Regions from separate parts of the Paenibacillus sp. GM1FR genome, predicted to be linked through region 4. Evidence: a T-box and tRNA genes for the amino acid it is inferred to sense, from the RefSeq annotation. Region 4 holds a T-box; the other regions hold tRNA genes.
What was found. A T-box is a leader RNA that pairs with one kind of tRNA and senses whether it is charged. The one in region 4 lies ahead of leuS (leucine--tRNA ligase), so its partner is inferred to be a tRNA-Leu.
Positions count from the first base shown of each region.

Region 1: it encodes a tRNA-Leu, which carries the amino acid that the T-box ahead of leuS (leucine--tRNA ligase) is inferred to sense. The anticodon was not compared.
Region 2: it encodes a tRNA-Leu, which carries the amino acid that the T-box ahead of leuS (leucine--tRNA ligase) is inferred to sense. The anticodon was not compared.
Region 3: it encodes a tRNA-Leu, which carries the amino acid that the T-box ahead of leuS (leucine--tRNA ligase) is inferred to sense. The anticodon was not compared.

Region 1 is NZ_MKZL01000067.1:33,294-36,476, forward strand. It holds gene PAEAM_RS30635 (HAD family hydrolase) at 53-451, opposite strand; cyclic di-AMP (ydaO/yuaA leader) riboswitch at 567-742, opposite strand; gene PAEAM_RS30640 (glutathione peroxidase) at 1,114-1,593, shown strand; tRNA gene PAEAM_RS30645 (tRNA-Leu) at 1,740-1,822, opposite strand; gene PAEAM_RS30650 (urease accessory protein UreF) at 2,266-2,967, shown strand.
Region 2 is NZ_MKZL01000054.1:7,852-11,034, forward strand. It holds gene PAEAM_RS24260 (Gfo/Idh/MocA family protein) at 103-1,095, opposite strand; tRNA gene PAEAM_RS24265 (tRNA-Leu) at 1,321-1,404, shown strand; gene PAEAM_RS24270 (hypothetical protein) at 1,512-1,697, opposite strand; gene PAEAM_RS24275 (sn-glycerol-1-phosphate dehydrogenase) at 1,856-3,010, shown strand.
Region 3 is NZ_MKZL01000054.1:94,421-97,603, forward strand. It holds gene pelA (pectate lyase) at 350-1,312, shown strand; tRNA gene PAEAM_RS24715 (tRNA-Leu) at 1,489-1,572, shown strand; gene xynC (glucuronoarabinoxylan endo-1,4-beta-xylanase XynC) at 1,718-3,183, opposite strand, start outside.
Region 4 is NZ_MKZL01000011.1:65,241-68,423, forward strand. It holds gene PAEAM_RS06265 (phosphotransferase family protein) at 104-1,060, shown strand; T-box leader at 1,173-1,442, shown strand; gene leuS (leucine--tRNA ligase) at 1,521-3,183, shown strand, end outside.

The sequences.
Region 1 (3,183 bases), on a different contig from region 4:
TACATTCAATTATAACAGGCACCTTACACCTGAGCAATCACAAGCTATGGCATTAACCATTGAGGAGAAAGCCAACTTCCCCATTGAGCGAATATACAATCCGGTCTGCGCCCATGCCCCGATAGATGCCCTTAGGATGACTCTGCTCCGTAATGACGCACAGGGATTTCGATGTCCATGAACGGCAGATCTGTAAATAACGACAGGTCAGATTCAGGCTGTTCTCGAAAATAAACACGTTGCCTACGCTGCCCTGCGGCAAAAACCATTTTTGAGCTGCAGCCGTATTCATGCGAATGACATGTTCTACTCCGATTCTACGGAGTCTTCGCTCTTCCCCTGCACTGTTGGTTAGAACGGCAAACGGCATTTTTTTGTACATCAGCAATTTGATAAATTTGCGTCCTGCTTCATTTGGAGCAGTCACTAAGATCATCTCAGTATCCATCATTCGTTCCTCCCTTGGCGTGAAAAGACAACAAAAAAGAAGCGTGGGGGACCAAGGCCTCCCGAACGCTTCTTAAATAACCCATGGCGAAAACACCATGAACCAGCGTACGGCTTGTTGCCTCTCCCTTTAACGCTTACGAGGTTAGCTGACGGATTCGGGCGCGAGAGTCGCCCTATTTCCGGCTGTCACCGGAAAATTCACCCCATGAATGCCCACTGTCCTGGACAGCGCATTCCGTTGGTTCCCCCGTTTCCCATTCATTAATGAATGGAAACTCAGCGATTAAAACATCGTTCGTATATCTTAAGGTAAGATCGAGCGATATTATCGTTTGTTTCGTTTTTCAAGTACAATTTAGTTTAAATTGAAATTACGTTATGAATCATACACCCCCGCCATGACGGTGTAAAGTCCTTACAGATCACCGAATCGGCAGATTTTTGCCAATACTCGTTCATAATAACGCTTACAATAAGGTTATACTCTATCCATCTCTTCAAGGCTATCTAATTCTCACTCTAACGAAAATCCCTTCGTAATTCATTCACGTATTCAGCACAACTTGCCTGTTTTGATTCTTTTAACACCATATTAGTTTTGCAATATTTAATTGCAACCAATATAATAGAAGATATAAGAGTAAATAAATGGAGGCGATTTAGATGACAGTCTACGATTACAAAGTGAATACCCTTCGCGGTCAAGAAGTTGAAATGTCCGACTACCGTGACAAAGTGCTCCTGATTGTGAATACGGCAAGCTCATGCGGCCTTACCCCTCAATTCAAAGGTCTGCAAGAATTGCAAGACAAATTTCAAGATGCTCCATTTGAAGTGCTTGGTTTCCCAAGCAACCAGTTTGCACAGGAAAAAGGATCTTCCGACGATATTGCCGAGTTCTGTCAGATGAATTATGGCGTGAGCTTCCCCATGTTTGAGAAAATTGATGTGAACGGCTCAAGCGCTCACCCTCTTTTCCAACACCTTAGCACAGAGGCTCCTGGCCTGCTCGGCTCCAAAGCAATCAAATGGAATTTCACCAAATTCCTCGTGGATCAGAACGGACAGGTCATTAAACGTTATGCTCCCAAAACAACACCGGACAAGATTGAAGAAGATATCAAGAATTTGCTGCAAAAATAATACACAGGCTACCCGTAGCCGGAAGGTAGAGCAACATTCCTCCGGTAATGGATGGCCTTTTTTCAACCCAGATGTCATACTGTTCGAAAAAGACAAAAAAAGAAGCTTCCCATTAATGGAAAGCTTCTTTTTAATCGTTCATATGATGCGGTCGAGAGGACTCGAACCTCCACGGGCATACGCCCACTACCCCCTCAAGATAGCGTGTCTGCCATTCCACCACGACCGCATGTCGTAAATAATCGGCAACAGAATTGATTATACCGGGTTCAGAACTAAAAGTAAAGTATTTTTTAATACTTCTTTTTCAGCTAGGCATTTTCATCAAAAATCGCATAATCTCGTCATCTTTACCCATGAACTGCATATGATTAGATTTGATCCCCTCTTTTTCGGTAAGAGCCGATCTTGTTGATTCATTTATATATAGTCCTGCCTTATATATAGTCCTCCCTGCACTTCTCCACATAAATAACACAATAAGTTATATAAAATAACACAATATTAAATTCCAGATTTAATCCATTAAATTTCACGGATACTATTGACAAAAATCGGACATTTATGGGATGATAACTATCATATAATTCGGATTTTTAAACATAAAGCAAACAAAAAGGAATATTAATGTCACTTAAAGTGACATTTAACGAACACAGGAGGCGAATGATTGTGAACCGTGGGAATAAGCTGCTCGATTATGTCAAACTGCTTGATTCCTCTATTCAGGTTGGAGGGTTCACCCATTCCTTCGGCATGGATATCCATATCAGGGAGGGTACCATTCGTAATGCTGAAGATCTCGAATCATTTATGCGTTGTCAGTTGCATCCCAGCATCGTTCGTCTTGAAGGTATGGCCATCAAAGGTATCTATACCGCAGCAGATCACAAGGATACATGGCGGATAGCTCTGATCGACAAGCTTGTCCATGTTCAGCGAACCCCTGGAGATCTCAGAGAACAAGCTGCCGCCATGGGTAAACGATTGATCAGACTCGCACGCGCTCTGCACCCCTGGATTGAATTCAGCCAGCTCGAACAGATCTTTGCCAAATATGATTCGGTTGGCTGCCTCTCCACTGTTCACGCCTGGATTAACCACCACCTCGACATCCCGGTCGAGGAGGCGGTCCTTGGTTACCTGCATTCAGCCATGAATGCCTGCATAACCGAAGCCTCCAAAGTCATTCCCCTGAACAACGATACAACCAAGGATCTGATGGTCCGCCTGGCCACAGATCTGGAGAATGAATGGAAGACCGTCAGCGCCTCGGCTGCGGATGGACTGGCACAGCCAACCTCGATGTCCATGAAATCGTTTTTCCCCAGTTTCCATATGCTCGGAGCTGGACTTCATGCCTACAGGGCCTAATCCTCTTCCTCCTCATGCCTGCTCCCCTTCATTCAAACAAACTAAAAAACACGCGGCAACCTCCTTGCCGACGTGTTTTTTGTCATTTTATTTGTTTTATTTACGTATTTACGCCATTTATAATCACAAAATACACTTTTTTCCGTCTTTTTTAATTGTTAGATGACGAATTTACGTATATAATGAAACATACAGCTCGCATTTCTATATATTCTA
Region 2 (3,183 bases), on a different contig from region 4:
CTCTAGGGCAAGGCAGATGTGCTGATGTCTATAATATAAAAAAGAGCCCCGGTTTCAGGCTCTTCGCTGGATGTATAAAATATGATGATGAGCGTATATACGCTACTTCAGTGACGATAGAATGGAGTCACATAGAGCCATCGTTGCAATATTATCCTTGGCACTGGAATGTGGGACAGTCTGATTCTGGCAACACGCGATGAAGTGCGCCATTTCACCAACAAACCCGCGTAGATAAAGGTCACGATAAGCTCCTGACATGGGAGATCCGGAAGGTGTATATACAATATCTTGCTCCTCGAGAGATTTCCAGGGAAGGCTGGTCGAGCTCCGGGATTGATGAACAGTAAGTATGTTGATCTCTTCAGCTGACGCAAATCCGTTGTCAAAGGTGACGAGTACACTTTCACTCTCCCGTGACCAAGCACTCATGCCGGTAAAATAAGCGCTACCTACTACGTTATTTTCAAATACAAGGGAAATGCTTTGATTAATGTGTTCCCCATCCTTCACGGTTGTACCTGTAACTCGTATTACTTCTCCGAATAAGTAACGCATCAGATCGACCATATGAATGGCAGCGAGCTTCATGAACTGTTCCTCATCCTTGCAAAATGGGGTACTGTCTACAGCGAATTTCATCTGGAATGAACGTACCTTACCTAGCGAACCACTATCAATTAGCTCCTTCAGCTTCATGTATATGGGGGCATAACGTTTCATAAAACCGACCATGACAACGACGCCAGCCTGCTCGGCAGCTTCTGCTACAGTGGCGGCTTCCGCTGCGTTCCATCCGAGCGGCTTATCCACGTATACATTCTTGCCAGCCCGAATGCATTCGAGAACAAGAGCGGTCTGATCTACAGGCTGGGCGACCACAACGACTCCGTCACAGATTTCCTGCTGCAACATAAGCTGAGCATTATCATACGCTTGTCCGTTGCTGCCAAATCGCAGCAGAGTTGCTTCAGAGCGTTCCATACTGCGTGTGGCAATGGCCTGGATCTGCGCTCCGGCTTCAACAACAGAAGGGTAAATATTCGTGGACGCATGAAACCCGGCACCGATAAAGCACAGATGGGTTGTTTTCAAGGTGGATCTCTCCTTCATTTTTGCATTCTTATGGATGGTATATTTGTTGTTTAATGCTACGATAGGGTGTTTGAAGTTGAGAAAAAAGGACATATGTCCTTTTCTTGAATGAATAAAAAAGAAGTTGCATTTTTATTTTGGAGCATGTATACTCTGAATTACGGTAAAACAAGGAATTGTTTCACCGGAACGCTTTTCATCGATGGATGAGGAGATACATATTATGCGGTCGTGGCGGAATTGGCAGACGCGCACGGTTCAGGTCCGTGTGGGCTAACCCCCGTGGAGGTTCGAGTCCTCTCGACCGCATCTAACAAAAAAAAGGTTCGTGAGTTGCTCTAGGGCAATTCACGAACCTTTTTTTATTTTGTGGAACATTCGTGTGAAGCCTACATTTTGCTACCAGCATGCCAATGCTAATGTTGCCGCTGGCGCAGAATGACTGCCGTGATGATCCCGGCAATGGCTCCTGCAATACCAAATAGCGTTACACTGGCAACCACTTCAACCGACTGGAGACGAAACAAAAAAGCGATACCGCTGCCAAAAGTGGTTCCGGCGAGAAATCCGAGCGAAATTCCTAATTCTTTCGTTAATTTCATTGCTTCACCTACTTGGAAATGTGAGATATGGATTTGCAAATATTGGGTACAGGCAGTAAAGTGTGATCAGGAAAATCATCACATTTTATTTCCTTTTTTATCTTGTGGTTTTAACCCGTTTATTATGCATGATATCTCATATGGGAGGGTAAGAGCGAATGAATATGAACGAACGAATTGCAGCATGGAATGAGGAAGCACAGCAGTGTGCTTGCGGTCATCAACACCGAGTGGTGGATATGCTGATACATCTGGAAGCTGGGGCCATTCAGAGGTTACCGGGTTATTTGTCTGAGAAAAGATATCGTCAGGTGACGGTTGTTTATGATCGACATACGTTTCGGGCCGCCGGATCTGATGTGCTGAGTAGTATTCGCGAAGCGGGAATGCATGTGGATGAGATCGCTCTACCGGAGAATCGCACGGGGGATATCATTGCGGATGAAGCAGCTATTGTGCAGGTTATGTTGGGTGTGAGACTCGAAAGTCAGGCTGTAATTGCGGTGGGTTCAGGTACCATTCATGATCTGGTGAGATTTGTTTGTTCCAAAATGAATAAGCCCTTTCTGTCGATACCGACAGCGGCTTCAGTAGATGGCTTTACCTCTGCGGGTGCACCCTTAATTGTAAGCGGAATCAAACAGACATTTCAGGCTGTTCCGCCTGAAGCCATTTTTGCCGATATGAATATCCTGGAGCAAGCTCCCCAAGTGATGACGGCTGCCGGATTCGGAGATATGCTTGGCAAATATACTTCCCTTGCAGATTGGATTGTTTCTCGTGATCTGGGCGGGGAACCGTTCTGTCCGGTTGCTTATCGGATGACAGAAGAAGCGCTGAATACCTGCATAGATCATGTACAAGCGATTGCGGAGGGGCGAGCAGAGGGAGTAGCTGTATTAATGGACGCATTAATTGTTTCCGGTATCTCCATGCTGATCATCGACCATTCCCGTCCGGCATCCGGAGGTGAGCATCATCTGTCCCATATTTTGGAGATGGATCTGATGCAAGCGGGAGAAAGACCGGTTCTGCATGGTGCCAAAGTTGGTGTAGCATGTGCATTGCTTACAGTGAAATATAAAGAACTTGCACAGACATCGGGTGAACCAGTGTTTGGGATATATGATCAATTGCCGGAGGCTTCTCAGCTCATCGCATGGTTGGAACAAGTAGGTGGACCTGTGACTACTGAGCAACTCGGTGTAACCCCTGAGATGGTGGAACATGCATTCAACACAGCGCATACGCTTCGTCCTCGATATACCGGATTGAGATATATCAATGAAGTGTTAAACACGAGTTTAGGATGACCTTTTAGAGAGAATGATCATGATGAAATGCTTTAACTTCGCTTGTAACGGGCTGTGATGGCTCTCCTTGGGAGCAAAAGGTGAAAAAGGGTACGTTATCTGACATTTCTGATGGAGTAGCCAGAACAGTGCTTCAAATCCGAGAGACGAGGCATACATTTTATTTTAAAAAA
Region 3 (3,183 bases), on a different contig from region 4:
TAATACCTCAATGTTAGCGGAATTAAGGTTTTTATATGAAAGAAGGGATCAAGTTTGGGTATCATTCATGACAAAAACGTCATTATTGATTCGTTTAAGACGTATTTGGATAAATAGATAGGTTTGTCATGAGTTAAAAGAACTATTCCGTTATGTAGAATTAGAGAGATTATATTCATTAAGTTGCATATATTGACAAAAATCGATTTTTTGCATATTATCTGATTATCCAATCCACATATTGGATTAAAATTGATTTTATTATGCGATAAATACAAATAAAGGGGGTTCGAAGCCTATATCATAGGTAAAGTAGAAGTGGAAGATTTATAAAAACGAACATAGGAGAGTGTTACATTTGAAAGCGAAGAAAATAATTACTTTTGTCCTGGCATGTATGATGGTGTTCTCAGCAGTTGGAATGGCAATTCTCCCTGTAGGGACGGTATCTGCTGCGGATGCATCGGGTACTACAGCGAGTATTTCTGATATTTTGAAGAACCAGCTACCGGATGGAGGTTGGAGAAAAGATTATAAACAGACAAGTGGAGAGTGGGCAAAGTCCACGATAGACAACAAGGCTACATACTCAGAAATTAGAAGATTGGCGAAGGAATTTAAAAAGACAAATGATCCGCGTTACTCCACAGCTGCAATCAAAGGAATTAACTTTTTGATCAACATGCAGTATTCAAACGGCGGGTGGCCACAAGTTTACCAAAGCTCCGGATACCACAAGCACATCACTTACAATGATGATGCCATGATTAATGTAATGATCATGCTGGATGAAGTAGCAGCACGCAAAGGTGATTTCTCATTTATCGACAGCACACTTGCTAACCGCAGTAAAAATTCAGTTGCCAAAGGTGTGGAGGCGATTCTGAATACACAGGTCGTTTCAGGTGGTAAGCTGACAGCATGGGGACAACAACATGATTCCAGCTCTCTTAAACCAGCGAGCGCAAGAATCTACGAAGTGCCATCACTGACAGCTGGAGAGAGTGTAACGATTGTTAAATTTCTGAAAACCAGACCTGCTAACGCTAAAATTACCGCATCCATTAAAGGAGCGGAGGCTTGGTTTAACAAAGTGAAAATTACGGGTTACAAGTATGAAAGAGCTAATGGAGATAGTAAAATTATCGCTGATTCCAAAGCTGCACCAATTTGGGCACGCTTCTATGAGATCGGAACGGATAAACCAATCTTTATTGGTCGTGACGGGGTAGTTAAATACAAATTAAGTGATATTGATAAAGAAAGAAGAGGCGGTTATGCATGGTATGGCAACTGGCCTTCCAAGCTGTAATTTGTAGTATGCTTCCGTTTTAATGAACCAAACTATTAGCAGCAGTTAAAGGTAAAGCCCGAATCGACATGGACGTCTGATTCGGGCTTTATTGTTATTATTTTCAGTGTTGACATGATAGATTACGCATGATATATTATTTCTTGTCGCCGATATTGATGACGGAGATACAATATGCGGTCGTGGCGGAATTGGCAGACGCGCACGGTTCAGGTCCGTGTGGGCTAACCCCCGTGGAGGTTCGAGTCCTCTCGACCGCATCTAATAAAAAGACTCCTTAAGCTAACGCTTAAGGAGTCTTTTTTTGCATTTTTTGATATAACACTAACTTTAGTGATGAGTATTCAAGAGGTTAGTGCTTAGCTGCACGTACAGCAAATGTCTTCCATCAGCCATACGGAACGTTTATTGTGCTGCGGTAACATTAACGCTGTCAATATTCGGTCCTTCCGATCCGGTGGTAACCACTTTCAATGTATTGGTCCCCGTGTTCATGGGGACCTGTATTGTTTTTTCAACCCAAGTGGACCAGCTTCCCGTAGCCGGAAAGGGCTCGTTGCTAATGACTTTGGTTCCGTTCACAAAAATGTCGAGGTTCCGAGTGCCGCTTTCCAGCGCATAACGAAACTTTACGTTTTTGGTACCTGTTGTTGTGTTATTAATGCCGTTCCATTGAATGGCCGAACCAGTCATCGCATTGAAGTTAACATACCCGGAGCCAGTGTAACCGGGGTAGATTGTTTCAATGGCAGCTTCCGTAAGTGACGTTCCGGTCTCGGCTTCATACGTAGTGCCACTGCCTGTATTCCCGCCGCTATTTCCGCCAGTAACGTTGGCAACAAACGTTGTTACGCTCTGAGGCGGGAGCTGTGCCGTGAAGGCTCCATTGGATACGTTAAGCGAGGTTCCGCTTGCCAGGTTTCGACTGCTGTCCGTAATCCATGAGGACACAGTAGAGGCATTACCATTCTGCAGAACGAATTTTTGGCTTGTGGCTGAAGTTCCACGGTTAATTGCCACGACGACTACTTTGTTATCACCTTTATAGGCTGAGACAAATGTGTTTGTATCCGGATTTTTCGTTGCATCGACTCTTAGGAAGCCTGGACGCACGAATTTAGAGAAATGAGCCATATTATACCCGCGTTTGCTTATGGTACCGTCCTCTTTCATCGGACCATACTGTCTGCGGATGTACCACCACACGTAGGCTTGGAAATCACCTTCTACCATGGCATTGTGCATGTGATAGGAAACGTCTAATGCTTCAGGCCAGCGGTCTGCTGAGTTGTTGTCACTGTTTGGAACATACACCTCAGTCATCCACAGTTCTTTACCGGCTCCTTTTTGCTTAAAGAGAGGGTAGGCAAAATTCGAAATCTGGGTTCCATACGTATGTGCTCCCAGAATGTCCATGTTGGCAAGTGCCTGCGGATCATTCAGGATTGGGTCGGATATGTTCTTTAAGTACTGGAAGGATTCAGGCGCCATGACTTTGGTACCTTGAATTGACCCGGCATTTTCTTTCATGAATCGAAGGATCTCTTGTGGAGTCCACCAAGTCCAGTCATGAGCATAATCCGGTTCGTTTTGCACAGAAATGGCATATAGATCTACGCCGTTATTTTTCATGTAGGTTACAAAGTCGTTCAGATGTTGCGCATATGCGGTATATTTGTCGTATTTCAGACGTTTGGCATTTGTGTCCCCATTGCGGTTAAATGTTTCAACCATGCTGCTTGGAGGATTCCATGGGGATGCAAATACAATAGCACCCTTTTCGATAGCCCGTTTGGCTGTGGCAACTTCACGATACCAGTTATTGGAATCTGGATCAACGTAGATTCTGAGAATTGAGAAACCTAACTGAT
Region 4 (3,183 bases):
GACGTGACAAAAAGTATTGCCAGTTAAAGTAAAGAAGGTGATAATAGTCGGATAGAAAGCGTTTTCTGAGAAAATAAATCAATTGTCAATGTGAGGTGTAGAAATGGAAAGTACATATAAAACAAGACTTACGTCAGAACAGTTGAATGCCATAATAGAGCAGCATTTCTCTGCAAGTATACAGGACTACAAGGAAATGGTGGATGGCTGGGCCAATCATGCATATCTCATTACACTGAGTGACGCACAGCGAGTGGTACTCAAAATTGCACCGTCAGCTTCGACAAATCTGATGCGCTGTGAACAGGATCTCATGATTGCCGAAGTTGAGGTACTACGCCTCATTACGGAGCTACAGGATGTTCCCCTACCCCAAGTGTTGGCTTATGATGATTCGTTAACTATGGCTTCAGCACGTTATTTTATCATGGAGTACATGTCTGGAGCGCCCTATAATCAGGTCAAGGATCAATATTCTGCGGAAGAGCAGGAGGCCATTGAACACCAGCTCGGTCGGTACAATCGTCGAATTAATGAAATCAAGGGCGAGCAGTTTGGATATTTCTCGGAGCAAAAACAGCGATATTCCACATGGAAAGATGCATTTATGAATCTGATGGATGACATTCTTACCGACGGGGAAGAAGCCGGGATTACATTTTCGATCGATTACCCTGAATTGAGACGCCTGATTGAAGAAAAATCGGATGTGCTGGACGATGTCAAAGAACCTGTGCTTATCAGTTGGGATCTGTGGGATGGCAATGTACTAGTGGACGCGGGTCGAATCACAGCGATTATTGATTTTGAACGTTCACTGTGGGCAGATCCTCTGATGGAGCATTATTTCAGTCATTTTAACTATACGCCTGGTTTTGTGAAAGGGTATGGGCATGAGATTACGACTGAAAGTGAGCTGAAAAGAAGAAGTCTCTATGACTTGTACTTTGATCTCGTGCTGCGCATTGAGTGCGCTTATCGTCAATATGATAATCAGGAACATGTGAATTGGACCATTCATAATCTGGAGGAAGGCATTGAGCGTTTTCGGTTATCCTGAACAGCAACGAGTATTATTGAACGGTACGAACCGTGTGACTTAAAAGGGTCATTATAACGTGTAATATTGACTTTGGGCTTGCTTTTTTATATAATGGTCCCGATATTGTATACATATTTCGATGATAAGGATCAGTAGTAATTCCTGTACATAACAGAGAGCCGGCGGTTGGTGCAAGCCGGTTGACAGTGATTTGCGAACTCGCCTTGGAGAAATGCGGTGATTACACCATTCTGTTTAACCCGCTTGTATAAAGCTTGGGTTCAGGAATGGAAATCCGCATCGGTTAACCGCCGTTACAGGTCCAAAGGGAGTGGATGACGAAGCACGTTCGTCCACTAACTAGGGTGGTACCACGGGAATTCAACCTCTCGTCCCTAGCGCTGCAAACGCTACGGGATGCTGAGGTTTTTTTGTTGCAATTAAAGCTAAAGTGAATAACCTGAAGGAGGAACAATAGATGAGTGAGAATAACCAGCCGAAACACGGCTATCAGCCACAAGTCATGGAAAAAAGTTGGCAGCAATATTGGGATGCAAATAAAACGTTTAAAACGGGTGAGGACCCTGCTAAACCGAAATTTTATGCACTGGATATGTTCCCTTATCCATCCGGTTCAGGTCTGCACGTAGGTCACCCGGAAGGATATACGGCAACGGATATCGTTTCCCGTTACAAACGTATGCGCGGTTACAACGTATTGCACCCAATGGGTTGGGATGCTTTCGGTCTGCCTGCTGAGCAGCATGCACTGGATACAGGTGAACATCCACGAGATATTACATTCCGTAATATTGACAATTTCCGTCGCCAGATCAAATCGCTTGGTTTCTCCTATGACTGGGATCGTGAGATCAGCACAACGGATCCTGAATACTATAAATGGACACAATGGATCTTTATTCAGCTGTACAATAAAGGCTTGGCTTATGTGGATGAAGTTGCAGTTAACTGGTGTGAAGCCCTTGGAACGGTACTTGCTAATGAAGAGGTTATTGATGGCAAGAGTGAACGTGGTGGACATCCGGTTGTACGCAAACCGATGCGTCAATGGGTTCTGAGAATTACCGAGTATGCAGAGCGTCTGTTGGAAGACCTGGAAGAGCTGGATTGGTCTGAAAGCATCAAGGATATGCAGCGCAACTGGATCGGTAAATCAACAGGTGCGGAAGTTGTATTTGCCATTGAGGGTCGCGAGGAAGTTATCAAGGTGTTCACTACCCGTGCGGACACATTGTTCGGTGCGAGCTTTGCAGTACTTGCTCCAGAACATGAATTGGTAGAAGCAATTACAACCGATGACCAACGTGAAGCTATTCAGGCTTATCAGGAGCAGGCTTCTCGTAAGAGTGATCTGGAACGTACAGATTTGGCCAAAGACAAAACAGGTGTATTCACTGGCGCTTATGCAATCAACCCTGTTAATGGTGCAAAACTGCCGATCTGGATTGCTGATTACGTTCTTGCAGGTTACGGCACAGGTGCGGTTATGGCAGTTCCGGGTCATGATGCGCGTGACTGGGAATTTGCGAAGCAGTTCGGTCTGGATATCATCGAGGTTATTCAAGGTGGAGACGTTACACAAGAGGCATATTCGGGTGATGGCGCACATGTGAATTCCGATTTCTTGAACGGACTGAATAATGAAGAAGCGGTTGCCAAGATGATTGCTTGGTTGGAAGAGAACGGTAAAGGACAAGGGAAAGTGACCTATCGTCTGCGCGATTGGCTGTTCAGCCGTCAGCGTTACTGGGGTGAGCCAATCCCGATTCTGCATCTGGAAGACGGAACGATGAAGACAGTACCTGAGGATCAACTTCCACTGCTGCTGCCTGATATCGACCAGATCAAACCTTCGGGTACAGGAGAATCACCACTGGCGAATGTTACGGAGTGGGTGAATACGGTAGATCCGGAAACGGGAATGAAGGCACGTCGCGAGACCAATACCATGCCACAATGGGCGGGTAGCTGCTGGTATTACCTGCGCTTTATCGATCCGCGCAATGACAAGGAACTGATCTCCAAGGAGAAACAGCAGCAGTGGCTGCCAGTTGATCTGTACATTGGCGGAGCAGAGCACGCCGTACTTCACTTGCTGTACGCTCGTTTCTGGCACAAAG